DNA from 3 places in the Heyndrickxia sp. MSNUG genome. Region 2 is predicted to be linked to each of the others. Evidence: riboswitches for the same ligand, from Rfam matches in the RefSeq annotation. Region 2 holds a riboswitch; each other region holds the start of a gene.
What was found. A riboswitch is a leader RNA that binds a small molecule or an ion and turns the genes downstream of it on or off. The one in region 2 is predicted to bind thiamine pyrophosphate.
Positions count from the first base shown of each region.

Region 1: linked by a shared signal. The riboswitch ahead of tenA (thiaminase II) and the one ahead of AABM38_RS07130 (ABC transporter substrate-binding protein) in region 2 are both predicted to bind thiamine pyrophosphate.
Region 3: linked by a shared signal. The riboswitch ahead of AABM38_RS04940 (sigma factor-like helix-turn-helix DNA-binding protein) and the one ahead of AABM38_RS07130 (ABC transporter substrate-binding protein) in region 2 are both predicted to bind thiamine pyrophosphate.

Region 1 covers NZ_CP150978.1:4,217,219-4,221,456, forward strand. Annotated here, with positions in the region: gene AABM38_RS21330 (NUDIX hydrolase) at 1-129, opposite strand, end outside; gene trxB (thioredoxin-disulfide reductase) at 648-1,598, opposite strand; TPP riboswitch at 1,884-1,992, shown strand; gene tenA (thiaminase II) at 2,115-2,804, shown strand; gene AABM38_RS21345 (tetratricopeptide repeat protein) at 2,906-4,238, opposite strand, start outside.
Region 2 covers NZ_CP150978.1:1,450,019-1,454,256, reverse strand. Annotated here, with positions in the region: gene AABM38_RS07145 (ABC transporter ATP-binding protein) at 1-586, opposite strand, end outside; gene AABM38_RS07140 (ABC transporter permease) at 586-1,347, opposite strand; gene AABM38_RS07135 (thiamine-binding protein) at 1,347-1,637, opposite strand; gene AABM38_RS07130 (ABC transporter substrate-binding protein) at 1,652-2,644, opposite strand; TPP riboswitch at 2,763-2,870, opposite strand; tRNA gene AABM38_RS07125 (tRNA-Val) at 3,021-3,093, opposite strand; gene AABM38_RS07120 (DinB family protein) at 3,251-3,736, opposite strand; gene AABM38_RS07115 (NUDIX hydrolase) at 3,750-4,238, opposite strand, start outside.
Region 3 covers NZ_CP150978.1:996,119-1,000,356, reverse strand. Annotated here, with positions in the region: gene thiM (hydroxyethylthiazole kinase) at 1-551, opposite strand, end outside; gene AABM38_RS04945 (3-oxoacyl-ACP reductase) at 646-1,407, opposite strand; gene AABM38_RS04940 (sigma factor-like helix-turn-helix DNA-binding protein) at 1,654-2,025, opposite strand; TPP riboswitch at 2,168-2,276, opposite strand; gene pepT (peptidase T) at 2,435-3,667, shown strand; gene liaG (LiaG family protein) at 3,865-4,238, shown strand, end outside.

The DNA.
Region 1 (4,238 bases), 2.1 Mb from region 2:
ACAGGAGTCCTTTACTGTTTCCCCCGGTTCCATTTTTCCGCCCGGAGCCACCCACCAATTGCGGCGCGGCTTTTGCAGCAGCAAAATCTTATTATCTTTAACCAAAACACAATTCGTCACGCGCTGCATCAATTCCACCTCAAAATATGGTTTATCACTAAATGGCCGAACTTTTATTCTTTCCATTATACTATTTTTAGATTTTCGCCACAATGAATACAAAAATGATATTTCTGTTAATGAATTTTTTAGCTGGAAATATTAATATTATCCAAAGTAAAACGTTGAGGAACGATTCTCTAAAGCTGAAGTCATAAGGCAGGATCTCTTGATGGAAATTCGGGGTGTTATACCAATGTCTGAAAGCCTGTATTAATTTTTTACAAAAAAAGGAGCACAGGATAACCTGTGCCGTCAAAGGATTATATTTTTAAAAGGGGGTCAATTTCTATTCCTATAATACCCCATGATTGTTTCACTACTGTTACAGAAGAATTAATATATAATTACGTTTTGTTAATTTATACCGCAAGGAACTTTTTTTACCAGCAAAAAGGAAATTTTTATTAATTCACTTGTATTTTTATTCCGCACAAAACTAATTCCCCGCAGGCAAAGTTCCTGCGGGGGATTTTAAATTGCTTGTTTTAAGCGTTCGCTTTTAATTCTTCAAGCAATTCTTCTACATAATGCTGTGCGTTCTGTGCAGCGATACTGCCATCGCCAGTAGCTGTTACGATTTGGCGAAGTGTTTTTTCACGGATATCGCCAGCTGCGAAGATGCCTGGAACTTTCGTTTCCATAAGCTCGTTCGTTTCGATATATCCGCTGCTGTTTGTGATTCCAAGGCTTTCGAATGGCTTTGTTAAAGGAACCATTCCGATGTAGATGAATACACCGTCAGCCGGGAATTCCATTTCTTCGCCATCTTTTGTCGATACAAGCGTCACGCTGCCAACCTTGCCGTCTTTATCGTTGATTTGCTTAACATTGTGACTCCAGATGAAGTCGATTTTCTCATTAGCAAACGCGCGATCCTGAAGGATTTTTTGCGCGCGAAGCTCATCGCGTCGGTGAACGATTGTTACTTTTGAAGCGAAACGTGTTAAATAAACGCCTTCTTCAACCGCAGAGTCGCCACCGCCGACAACTAGAAGTTCCTTATTTTTAAAGAATGCTCCATCACATACAGCACAGTAAGAAACGCCGCGTCCGCCCAATTCCTGCTCGCCAGGAACACCGATCTTTTTATATTCTGCACCTGCAGAAATAATAATTGAGCGTGCTTTGTATTCTTTGCTGCCAGCTTTGATCGTTTTGTATTCTTTGCCGTCGATGACTTCTTTTACATCACCATAAGCATATTCAGCACCGAATTTTTTAGCGTGTTCGAACATTTTAGTTGAAAGCTCAGGTCCAAGAATGTGATCAAATCCAGGATAGTTTTCAACTTCTTCCGTATTGGCCATCTGTCCGCCAGGAACGCCGCGTTCAAGCATCAATGTAGATAAATTCGCACGCGATGTATAAACGGCAGCCGTCATGCCTGCCGGGCCGGCACCGATAATGATGACATCATAAATTTTCTCTTCTGACATGGTGTACAACTCCTTTAAAAATCAAAATCCGCATTAACTTCCGTTTTCATTCGAAAATAGTATTTCCTGCCTAAACATATCCTATAAAACAAGAGGCATATAGTCCAAAAATATGCTTAGAAAATTTGGCTGTTCACGTAATTGACAATAATGATTTGAAGCGAAAAAAATTCATTAGTTGAGGTCATAGGTTCCTTGTGAACTTTTTTTCTGATCAGCTTTATTCTTTGACAATTTTCTGAAGGGTGTTATGCTGATTTACAGATAATAATTAAATACGCAAAATTCATCTGCTAGGGGAGCCTTTTGTTAAGGCTGAGATTAAAGTGAAACTTTAAGACCCTTGGAACCTGATCTGGATCATACCAGCGTAGGGAAGTGGAGTATCTGGAGCTTTTTTTGTTTCACCATGCCGCCAATACAACCACTTTCTGCCTAAAGAAAGTGGTTTTTTTATTGGGAAAAAGCATCCTTTGCCGGCAGGATGTTGAATCTTTATAAACCAGGAGGTCTTTTATGTCTACTTTTACACAGTTGATTCGCCAAGAAGCAAATGAGATTTGGGAAGCGAATTTTAACCACCCATTCGTCCAGGGAATCGCCAAGGGGACTTTATCTCTTGAAAGCTTTAAATATTATATTTTGCAGGACTCTTATTACCTCTCCCATTTTGCCCGTATCCAGGCAATTGGTGCATCGAGAGCTGAGGATTTATCCATAACGGCAAAAATGGCTGCCCATGCCCAGGGTACATATCAGGCCGAGCTTAGTTTACATGAAAGTTTTATGGGACAGCTTGGGGTCACGAAGGAGGACTTGAAAAGCTTCGAGCCAGCTCCGACTGCCTACGCCTATACTTCACACCTTTACCGAGTTGCTGCCTCGGGAAGCCTGGGGGAAATCATTGCCGCTATCCTTCCCTGCTACTGGATTTACCACGAGATTGGAGAACTGCTTAAGAATGCTGCTCCTGAAACGCCAGTTTACCAGGAATGGATCGCCGCTTATGGAAGCGACTGGTTCACCGAGCTTGTGAACGAGCAGATCAATCTTCTTGATGCTCTTGCAGAAAAAGCTTCAGACTATGAAAAAGAAAAAATGAAACAGCACTTTTTGATCAGCTGCCATTACGAGCTGCAATTCTGGGAAATGGCCTTCACGCTGGAAGGATGGTCTACCAATCAATTAAAGTCCATCGCAAAGTAAGCATCCTCAAAAGAAAAAAAGTGTCATACCCATTTGGGCATGACACTTTTTTGCAAAAATCGCTAACCACATTCTGCAAGCAGAAGGATTAACCTCTTAAGTTATATGCTGTCTTCTTCATGAAGAAATTCGTTCGCCAAACTAATATATTTTGAAAGTGTTGAAACGGACAGTCCGTATTTATTTGCAACTGCTTGTTTCGAAGTCTTGATATTTCTTAGCTTATCCCAGAGATAATCTACAGCGGCTGCCCATGCTTTCTTATTTTTAAAATCATAGCCAGCTTCTACTGCCTGCTCAAATACAGAAAACCACATAATATAAACACCGGCTTCGTTTTTCCCGATCGGCTGATGGTGATCATACAATAGCTTAGCTGTTTCATGCGCGCCGGCCACTTCTTCCTTCTGATCGTTCAACTTGCCTGAAGCGACGTATGCGAGGTACGATTTCTCGACTTCCGTCATTTTATCCGTCGACTTTTCCGCAGCAAGGATCTCTTTCTTTTTTGAAGAAACAGATGTCAGGAAGAGGGCGAATAATCGTTCTTCAGGATAATCACTGTTCAGCTGATGAAGAATCGCCGCCACCTGCGACTCGAATTTACCGCCTGGGTTTTCTGCCCAAGGTTCCATTCCCTCTTTTTCAGGAGTGTATTCGAGGACCTTTTTCCAAATCACTCTTGCATAATGCTCCCTGCCGGTAAAATAGGATGCATGCGCCAGCCAGTAATAGAAGGCACCATCGCCTTCAAATCCTGTTTTCTGCAGCTTCTTCAGCCATCTGTAAGCGAGTTCGTATTCTCCAACAAGTGCAAATGTGGCACCAAGCTTGAACTGATGTTCAACGTGGATTGGATGGATTTTACCCAAAGAATTCTTCAGATCCTCGACTTCCGCAGTCTGATTCTGATAGTGAGCAAACACTAATGCATTGCACAAAGCGTGAAGGTTGCCTGGGTTTTGCTCCAGCACATCATTAAGGATTTCCCTTGCCTTGATCGTTTCACCAAGGTAAAAATACGCCAGCGCCAGATTATTGTACGCAGACCAGTATTCCGGATACTCTTCGATGACTTCATGGAAAATCTCGATCGCCTTCGGAAATTCGCCAGATTCAAGGTGGTTCCTGGCCTCTTCCTGCTTGATGATCAAATCATCTTCTTCATAATAGTCTTCATCCATTTCCTCTGCTTCGAGCGTGAGCAGTTCAAGGAGATCATTTGCATCCTCCGCAAACTCCCCATCTTCATTCAATTCTAAGTAAAGGTTCGCATGCCTGAACGCATCTCTAAATAAGCCCATATGAGCGTAGTTATTTGCTAAGAAATAATGGCACTCTGCCATGTTTTCATCAAGTTCTTCGAGGATCAAGTGCAAAAGACGGTTAGACTGCTGGTATTCCCCCAACTCCGATTGCACAATGGCCAGCTGG
Region 2 (4,238 bases):
AAAAGAGTGCCTCTTCAATATTGTGGGTAATAAAAAGAACCGATTTCCGCTCCTCTTCCCATATTGATAACAGCCACTTTTGCATATCAAATCGGGTGAACTCATCTAATGCTGAAAATGGCTCATCGAGCAGCAGGACTGATTTTGGGCTTAGGAGCGCTCTTAAAAAGGCAACTCTCTGCTTCATCCCACCCGAAAGCTGATGCGGATAAGCCTTGGCGTATTGTGATAAGCCTACTTTGGCTAACCATTTTTCCGCTTCCTCTTCATCCGGCTTTTGGAATAGCTCCTGTCCAAGCAGTACATTAGCCAATACAGACCTCCAAGGTAAAAGTGCCGGCTGTTGGGGCATATAGGCAATGTTCCCTGTCTCCCCATTTATCTTTCGATCATCAAGAAAAAGTTCTCCTTGTTCAGGCTGAACCAGACCTCCGATACATTGAAAAATAGTGCTTTTCCCGCTTCCAGACGGACCTAAGATGGAAACAAATTCCCCTTCTTTCACTTGTAAGGATAGATGATCGAGTACTAAGCCCGTTTCCTTAAAAGATTTTGAGATATTTACGAGATTAATTTTTGCTTTCATCACTTCTCTCCCTCAGGCAGCCATTTAATGATTCTTTTTTCAATCAACACGATGACACTGTAGAACAGCATGCTGAAAAAAATGATAATGAAAATAGCAATGAACACACGATCTGTCCGAAACGCAGATGACGATAAGGTCATGAATACACCAATTCCTTTTTCTGCTCCCAGCCATTCAGATATGACAGCTCCCATAACACTGTATGTAGCTGCAATTTTCAATCCGGAAAAAAGTGGCGGAAGTGCATTTGGAAGCTCTACCTTCGTGAAGGTTTGCCTTCCCGAGGCACCTGACATTTTCATGTAATGCTTTAGTTCATCCGGGGCATTTTTAAACCCATCTAACGCAGCAATCGTAACCGGGAAGAAACAAACTAAAATAATAATGAGCAATTTCGGCAAAAAACCGAATCCAAACCAGATCACCAATAGCGGAGCCAGAACGATAATGGGTACATTTTGAGATAAAATTAATAATGGATAAAAAGCATTCTGAAGTGCAGGAACTAAGTGAAGCATCACCGCAATCAGGAAACCAAACGCTGCCCCGAGCAAAAGCCCGGCAATTGCCAATTCCAGTGTTGCACCTATATCGGGTAAAAATAATGAATAACTCTCCATTGCTTCTTTTACTATGACAGAGGGGGCGGGTAACAGCCATTGAGGAATCTCCATAAAATGGGTTATCCCTTCCCAAAACATAAAGAAAAGGAGGAGAACCAAAGATGGTCTCCAGCCCTTATTCCAGATTGACTTCATTAGCGGTACTTCTCCGTCAGTGTATTCATTGTGATTCCAGTTGGCTGATACAGGATTTTCACCTGTGAGATAACGTTAGGAGAACCCAAATCAACCATTTTTTTATTCATCTCAGCAATCACCGATAAGAGTGTTTCAAGCTCACCTTCCATCGTTGTTTCCAGAGGATGGACTTCATATTTCACTCCATTTTGATCAATAATACTTATTGCCTCATCTACCAAACGAATAACTTCCTCTGTTGAAGAAGCCTTTGGGATAATTTGTACACTTACAAGTGCATCCGCCATTTTTCATTCCCTCCCTATTCTGGTAAAAACTCATTTGTAAAGGCTTTTTCAGCATCCAATTCCTTCTCCAGAAGACCATTTTCAAACATCCATTCACTGTAATTCTTCCAAACCTCCAGTTTTTGTTCTCCCCAGCGATCTGCATCATCCTGATACTTTGGAGAAAGCCATTCCTGGCTTTTCTTAACGAGATCTTCGTCCAGATCAGGTACGGCCTTGATCAGGATATCAGCACTTTCGGACGGTTGATCGATTGCAAATTGGTATCCCTCAGTTAATGCCTCCATGAACGCCTTAATGGTTTCCGGATCATTCTTGACCATCTTTTCATTTGTGCTTATGACAGGTGTATAATAATCAAGCTTGTTCGAATAGTCTGTTAAGTACACCATATTGATTGGTTCATTTCTCAGCTCTGCTTCTACACCAGTCCAACCATAATAAATCCAGGCAAAATCAATATCTCGTTTCACCGCTGTGAAGAAGTCTGAATCCCCCATATTAACAATCTTCACATTTTCTACATCAGCATTTTCCTGTTTCATTAATGAACTGATCACTTCTTTTTCAATGGGTGATCCCCATCCTCCATACGTTTTGCCTGCAAAGTCCTTTGGCGAAACAATATTTTTAGCTTTCGGTGATGCAAAGCCTGATGTGTTATGCTGGATAACAGCTGCCAGCGATACGAGTGGAATTCCCTGTATCCTGGCCTGAGTAATTCCTTCCTGATAACTTACACCAAACTCTGCCTTCCCTGATGCGACCAGCTGATCAGCTCCCGCTTCACCTGGTAAAAGAATTTCTACATCCAGTCCATGCTTCTTGAAGTATCCTTTTTCCTTTGCTACATAGATTCCCGTATGATTCGTATTCGGAGTCCAGTCAAGCACGATCGAAACCTTTTTCAATGAATCCTTTTCCCTGGCTGTCGGTTCATCCGATGAACAGCCGGCAAGACTCCATATGAATAAAAATCCGAAAAACAACAATAATAATTTCTTCATGATTCTCCCTCTTCCTGTATTTACTTGACAATGAAGGTGGAAAGGAAGGCTTGAATGAAACATAAAAATGCGCTCGGGGAATCCCAAGCGCATGAAAAAATCCATAATAAACGAAAAACGTCTATCAGAAGATGTTCCCTACGCTGGTACTAACCAGATCAGGTTAAAGGGTCAGCATCTTTGGACACTTTCTCAGCCGGCACCACCGGCTCCCCTACATTTCCAATTCTCCAATTGTCAATTCTACTATATAGAAAGTTTTTTGATTCGTCTAGGAAAATAAAAATATCTTATAGTTATCAAATATCAGACTAGATGAAAATTCTTATATAAAAAAACGCGAATCCCTTTTTTAGGGATTCACGCTTCTCAAGTATGATTCCTACTGGGTTCGAACCAGCGACCTCTACCCTGTCAAGGTAGCGCTCTCCCAGCTGAGCTAAGGAATCGTTATTCTGTTTGTCCTTATTAGCGAGGACATTTATTAATATATAATGGAATGATTCTAATGTCAATATAATTTTCCTAATCAGACTTATCGATCCGCTAATCAATTCGCATTAAGTTAGTTGACGGCTTAATTGATTTTAGTCGATTAAAAACGCACTAAACCTTTTCGTTTTGAAAAAGTCCGCGCCCGATGAAATTCGCTGTTACTGGCTGTATTCCAATCTCCCTTGCCCATACTGAAATTTGCCCAATGTGGTGAATTTCATGTGCAAGGGTATGTCTCATAATCTCACCCCAGGTGAAGGTAACCGTGCTGCCATCTGATTGTGGAAGCTGTAAGATTCGGTTTTCCATCTCATCATTCCAGGCAAGAACGAACTCTTTTACCTCAGCTTTAAATTTTGCATCCAATTCTATCACCTTATCCAAGGTATTATAAAGCTCAAAGTTCTCCTGAAAATCATCTTTTCCCTGAAGCAAGCGAATCCAGCTCCATTCCACGTCAATAATATGAAAAAGGGTCTGTAATATACCCCCCACTCCTCCTGTCCGGGAAGCGAGCAGCTCTTCCTCATTAACTCCTTCACACCACTTATACCAATCATCCCGAACTGCCCAATTGTAATGAAACATCATTTTCATTCTGCATCCCCCTCTAAATCTCCCTTATTGCTTTGATTACACTATTAATATATTCATCCTCATGCGGGACAAATTGATCTTTTACTACCTTCATAACCATAGGTTGCTTTTGTCCATCGGGGTTTAGTGTAAAACCCTCTGCCTCCAATTCCATCACTTCTCCAAACCAGAGCTTTTCAAAAAGATCCAGGCTGGTCCTTATTATTCCTGAGACTTCCTCTTTTTGCAGGCTGTATTTTTCAAAAGGGACATGTTTGTTATACACATACACATGACACATTTCTTTATCGATAAAATTTGAACTAACAAGTGAAGCCTTGATTGTACCAACGAAAAATAACTCATCCATCCCAATGTCTATTCCTAGCTCTTCCTTAACCTCCCTTAAACCATCAACTGTATCTTCATTTGCTAAAAGATGGCCAGCAGCAGTGATATCCAATAGATTGGGATAATCCTTTTTAACAGAACTGCGGATTTGAAAATAAATAAAATCCTCTCC
Region 3 (4,238 bases), 450 kb from region 2:
TTATGGACAATGACTGTTGCCTTTCCGTCTGTGATGATGTCGTCTTTTCCAGTGAGCGCAACGACTGTATTCAATTTTTTCTCGGCAGAAACAGCAAGGCTGATTACATCCCCAGCTGCCTCGCCAGCGTCAACTCCGTGAATATCCCATTTTTCCCCTGCCACATTTGCAATCTCGGCGGCATTTCCTCTGATGATTGAAATCTTCAATTCTTGCATCAGCTTAAGTGCAGTTTCAGTACGATAAGCTGTGGCTCCTGCCCCGACCGGATCAAGAATGACAGGCACACCATGCTCATTCGCGGCTTTCCCAGCAATCAGCATTGACTCAACCACTGTCGAATTCAAAGTTCCAATGTTGAGCACCAAGCTGCCTGCTATTGCTGCCATTTCGGCAACTTCTTCAGCGGCATACGCCATGACAGGCGATGCCCCCAATGCAAGTAACCCATTCGCGGTAAAATTGGTGACAACCACGTTTGTGATGTTATGAATCAGCGGTTTTTGGGTGCGTACTTTGTTTAGCATACTGACAATCTCTGATTTTTCCATGTCAATTCCTCCCTTTGATTACGGTGAACTCTCCCCTATGTGCAATGAAATTTACAACTAGGAAATCACCTTCTCCTTCTTGTTACGAATTCTCTTAGTCCATAACAAGTCCGCCATCTACGACAAGGTTCTGCCCAGTAACCGCACGCCCCCAAGGTGATGCAAAAAACACAACGGCATCTGCCGCTTCAGCTGGGTCCGTTACTTTTTTCAGTGGAGTCGATGATTGGATCAGCTTGAAAACCTCCTCAGAAGTAGCAGAGCTTGCGTCGGTTGTTTTTAGCAAACCGCCCGACACCATATTGACTGTGATGCCATATTTGCCAAGATCATTGGCCATATTTCTGGTAAAACCAAGTAAGGCAGCCTTGCTTGTCGTATAGTCGTGATAAGGTACAACCGGGTTCTGGAACAGATTTGTACCAATGTTAATGATCCGCCCGAATTTCATGCTTTCCATATCCTGAAGTCCAGCCTGAATGGTATTCAACGCACCGCGGATGGAGCCTTCAAGCTGCAGCTGGTAATCTTCCCAGCCAATTGAATAAGCATCCTTATTTGCAACAGGATCAAATTTAAAACTGATAAGCGCGTTATTCACAATGGTCGTAATCGGTGTGCCAAAGTGCTCCTTTGCCTTTCTGAACATGCTCTGAACCTGTTCTGAATTCCTAACATCTGCATGGACAGCAAATGCGGTATCCCCGATTTCCTCTGCTAGCTGCCTTGCTTTTTGCTCGCTTTGAAAATAGTTGATTACGACTCTCGCGCCCTCTCTTGCAAAAGCCTTTACCGTTTCTGCTCCTAACCCCCGGCTCCCGCCAGTCACCAATACTACCTGATTTTTTAATTCCATTTTTAGTACCTCCTTGAAAATATGTTCTGCTAAGTTGTCTGTTGATTTCCGTTCCAGGCAAATCTCGCTTCCCACTGCAATCAACAGGACTTTGATCCTCTTCATTGACCTTGGTTCCGATTAAAAATAAATGCAGTTTTTGAGTACTTTTTTGTGTTTAATAAGTTGATTTTCACTTCAGGATGCTTGCTTTCCACTGCGAAGGCGGTGAGCTTCCTCGGCAGGCTGGATTTAAATCGTTATCTGTCATTTCCTATATTCGCTTACCGTATTCTTCAACAACTCTCTTGCTAGTGTATTTTCAGCCTTTTTAATGATTTGTCTGATTCTTTCAGGAGACACGTCTAATTGTTCGCCAATCTCTCTATGTGGAGCTCTACTGTTGTTTAGTGCATAAACTTGATCTAAGATAAACTGCTCCCTATCTGATAAAATATGTTTTATGACCCTATACACTTTAATAAACCGATTGTATTCAATCGATTCACGATCTTTTAATATTTTTAAGTATGGTTTCCGTTTTCCGTATTGAGGTTCATAATATGGGCTCCATACAGATCGAATCATCTCCATATAGAAAATAGCATCATCAATAGTTATTTCTAATTTCTTTTTCATACATGCTCCGCTCCAATCAACTTATTTTTAAATGGTTTGCTATCAAATAATTCGCTTTAAAAACAACACTCTTTTAGAAAACAGCCAAATAAAAAAGCCAGATCCATAAAAGGACCTGGCTTAAAAGCAATGTAAGGGAAAAAAACATCTCTCACTACTTTCCTACGCTGGTATTACCCAGATCAGGTCCGAAGGGTCAAAAAACTGATGTTTTTCTCTCAGCCCGGCACAGGGCACCCCTAGTAGTACAACGAATATTTAATTATTTTCATAGTAGCCTTAACCTTTATATATGTAAAGGGATTTGATTTTATTATTTTCAATTACAATTTTATAACCCAATACAAATTGTGTTCAATTCGATATATGATAATATGAAAATATACTCAAGAATGGGAGATGAAGGGAATTGAAAAACGAGATTATTGAAAGATTTACGACTTATGTAAAAGTAGATACGCAATCCAATGAAAACAGTGAAACCTGCCCTTCGACAGAAGGCCAGCTAACGCTTGCCAATATGCTTGTGGAAGAATTGAAAACGATTGGCATGGAGGAAGTCACGATTGACGAGAACGGTTATGTGATGGCGACGCTTCCTGCCACTACAGATAAGGATGTACCGACGATCGGCTTTCTTGCTCACGTTGATACAGCGACCGATTTTACCGGAAAGAACGTCAACCCACAGGTCATTGAAAACTTTGACGGCGATGCAATCGTTCTGAATAAAGAGCTTGGTATTGTTCTGTCACCTGAGGATTTCCCGGAGCTTCCGCAATATACAGGGCACACATTGATCACAACGGATGGCACTACCCTTCTTGGAGCAGACAATAAAGCTGGCATTGCTGAAATCATGACTGCGATGGCTTATTTGATTAAGCATCCAGAAATTAAGCATGGCAAGATCAGGGTCGCTTTTACACCTGATGAAGAAATCGGCAGAGGACCTCATAAATTTGATGTGGCAGCGTTTAATGCTAAATTCGCTTATACGATTGATGGAGGCCCGCTTGGCGAACTGGAGTATGAAAGTTTTAACGCAGCAGGTGCGAAGCTAACGTTCAAGGGAAAGAATGTTCACCCGGGTACAGCAAAAGGAAAAATGGTCAACTCTGCGAAAATCGCGATGGAATTCCATAGCAAGTTGCCGGCAGAAGAAGCTCCAGAACATACGGAAGGATATGAAGGCTTCTTCCATCTAAGCTCCATTAATGGCGACGTGGAAGAAACGAAACTGCAATATATCATTCGCGACTTCCACCGTGACAGCTTTCAGGCACGAAAGAATTTGTTTGAGAAGATCGCGGGCGAACTGAAGGAAAAATACGGTGAACAACACGTCCACCTGGAATTGAACGACCAGTACTACAATATGAAGGATAAAATCGAGCCAGTGAAGGAAATCGTCGACATTGCTTACGAAGCAATGGAAAACCTCGGGATCAAGCCAATCGTGAAGCCGATCCGCGGCGGTACAGACGGTTCCCAGCTAAGCTATATGGGACTGCCTACACCAAACATCTTCACAGGTGGCGAAAACTTCCACGGCCGATTCGAATACATCTCAGTCGACAACATGCAAAAATCCGTAGAAACAATCATTGAAATAGCCAAACTCTTCGAAGCCAAAGCATAACACTTTAGCACACCACCGCGTCGGGGGTCAGACCCCCGGCACTTTAACGCATAACCGCACTGGGGGTCTGACCCCCAGTGCTTTAGTGTGTTAAATCAGCCTTTGGTCTTAGGGGGATTTAATGCTGAGGGGCATTGGTGGGATTTGGAATCTGCGTTATCTTGTTTATAGAGGATTGATTGAGAGGGGAAACGAAAATGATAAAGCGGATTTTGGTTATTTTTTTGATTATTACGGGTGCGTATATCGCGATGAATTATTTATTTTACGGGAACGGGATTACTCTTTCGAAGACGGAGGATTCTGCTAAGGTTTCAAGGGACATCGAGAATATATCGATTGATATTTCAAGTGTTGCGACGACAATCGTACCTGAGGACCGGAATGATGTCCTTGCTGAGCTTAATGGCAAGGGTACTGTTACTGTAAATAAGCGTGGCGATGCCATTGAAGTTTCAGTCAAGCGTAAAGGTTTCTTCTGGTTTAACTGGTTCGAGCTTGACAACACGGCATTAACTATTTATATCCCAGAGAATTATGACAAGAATATGGAGATTAATTTGGGATCAGG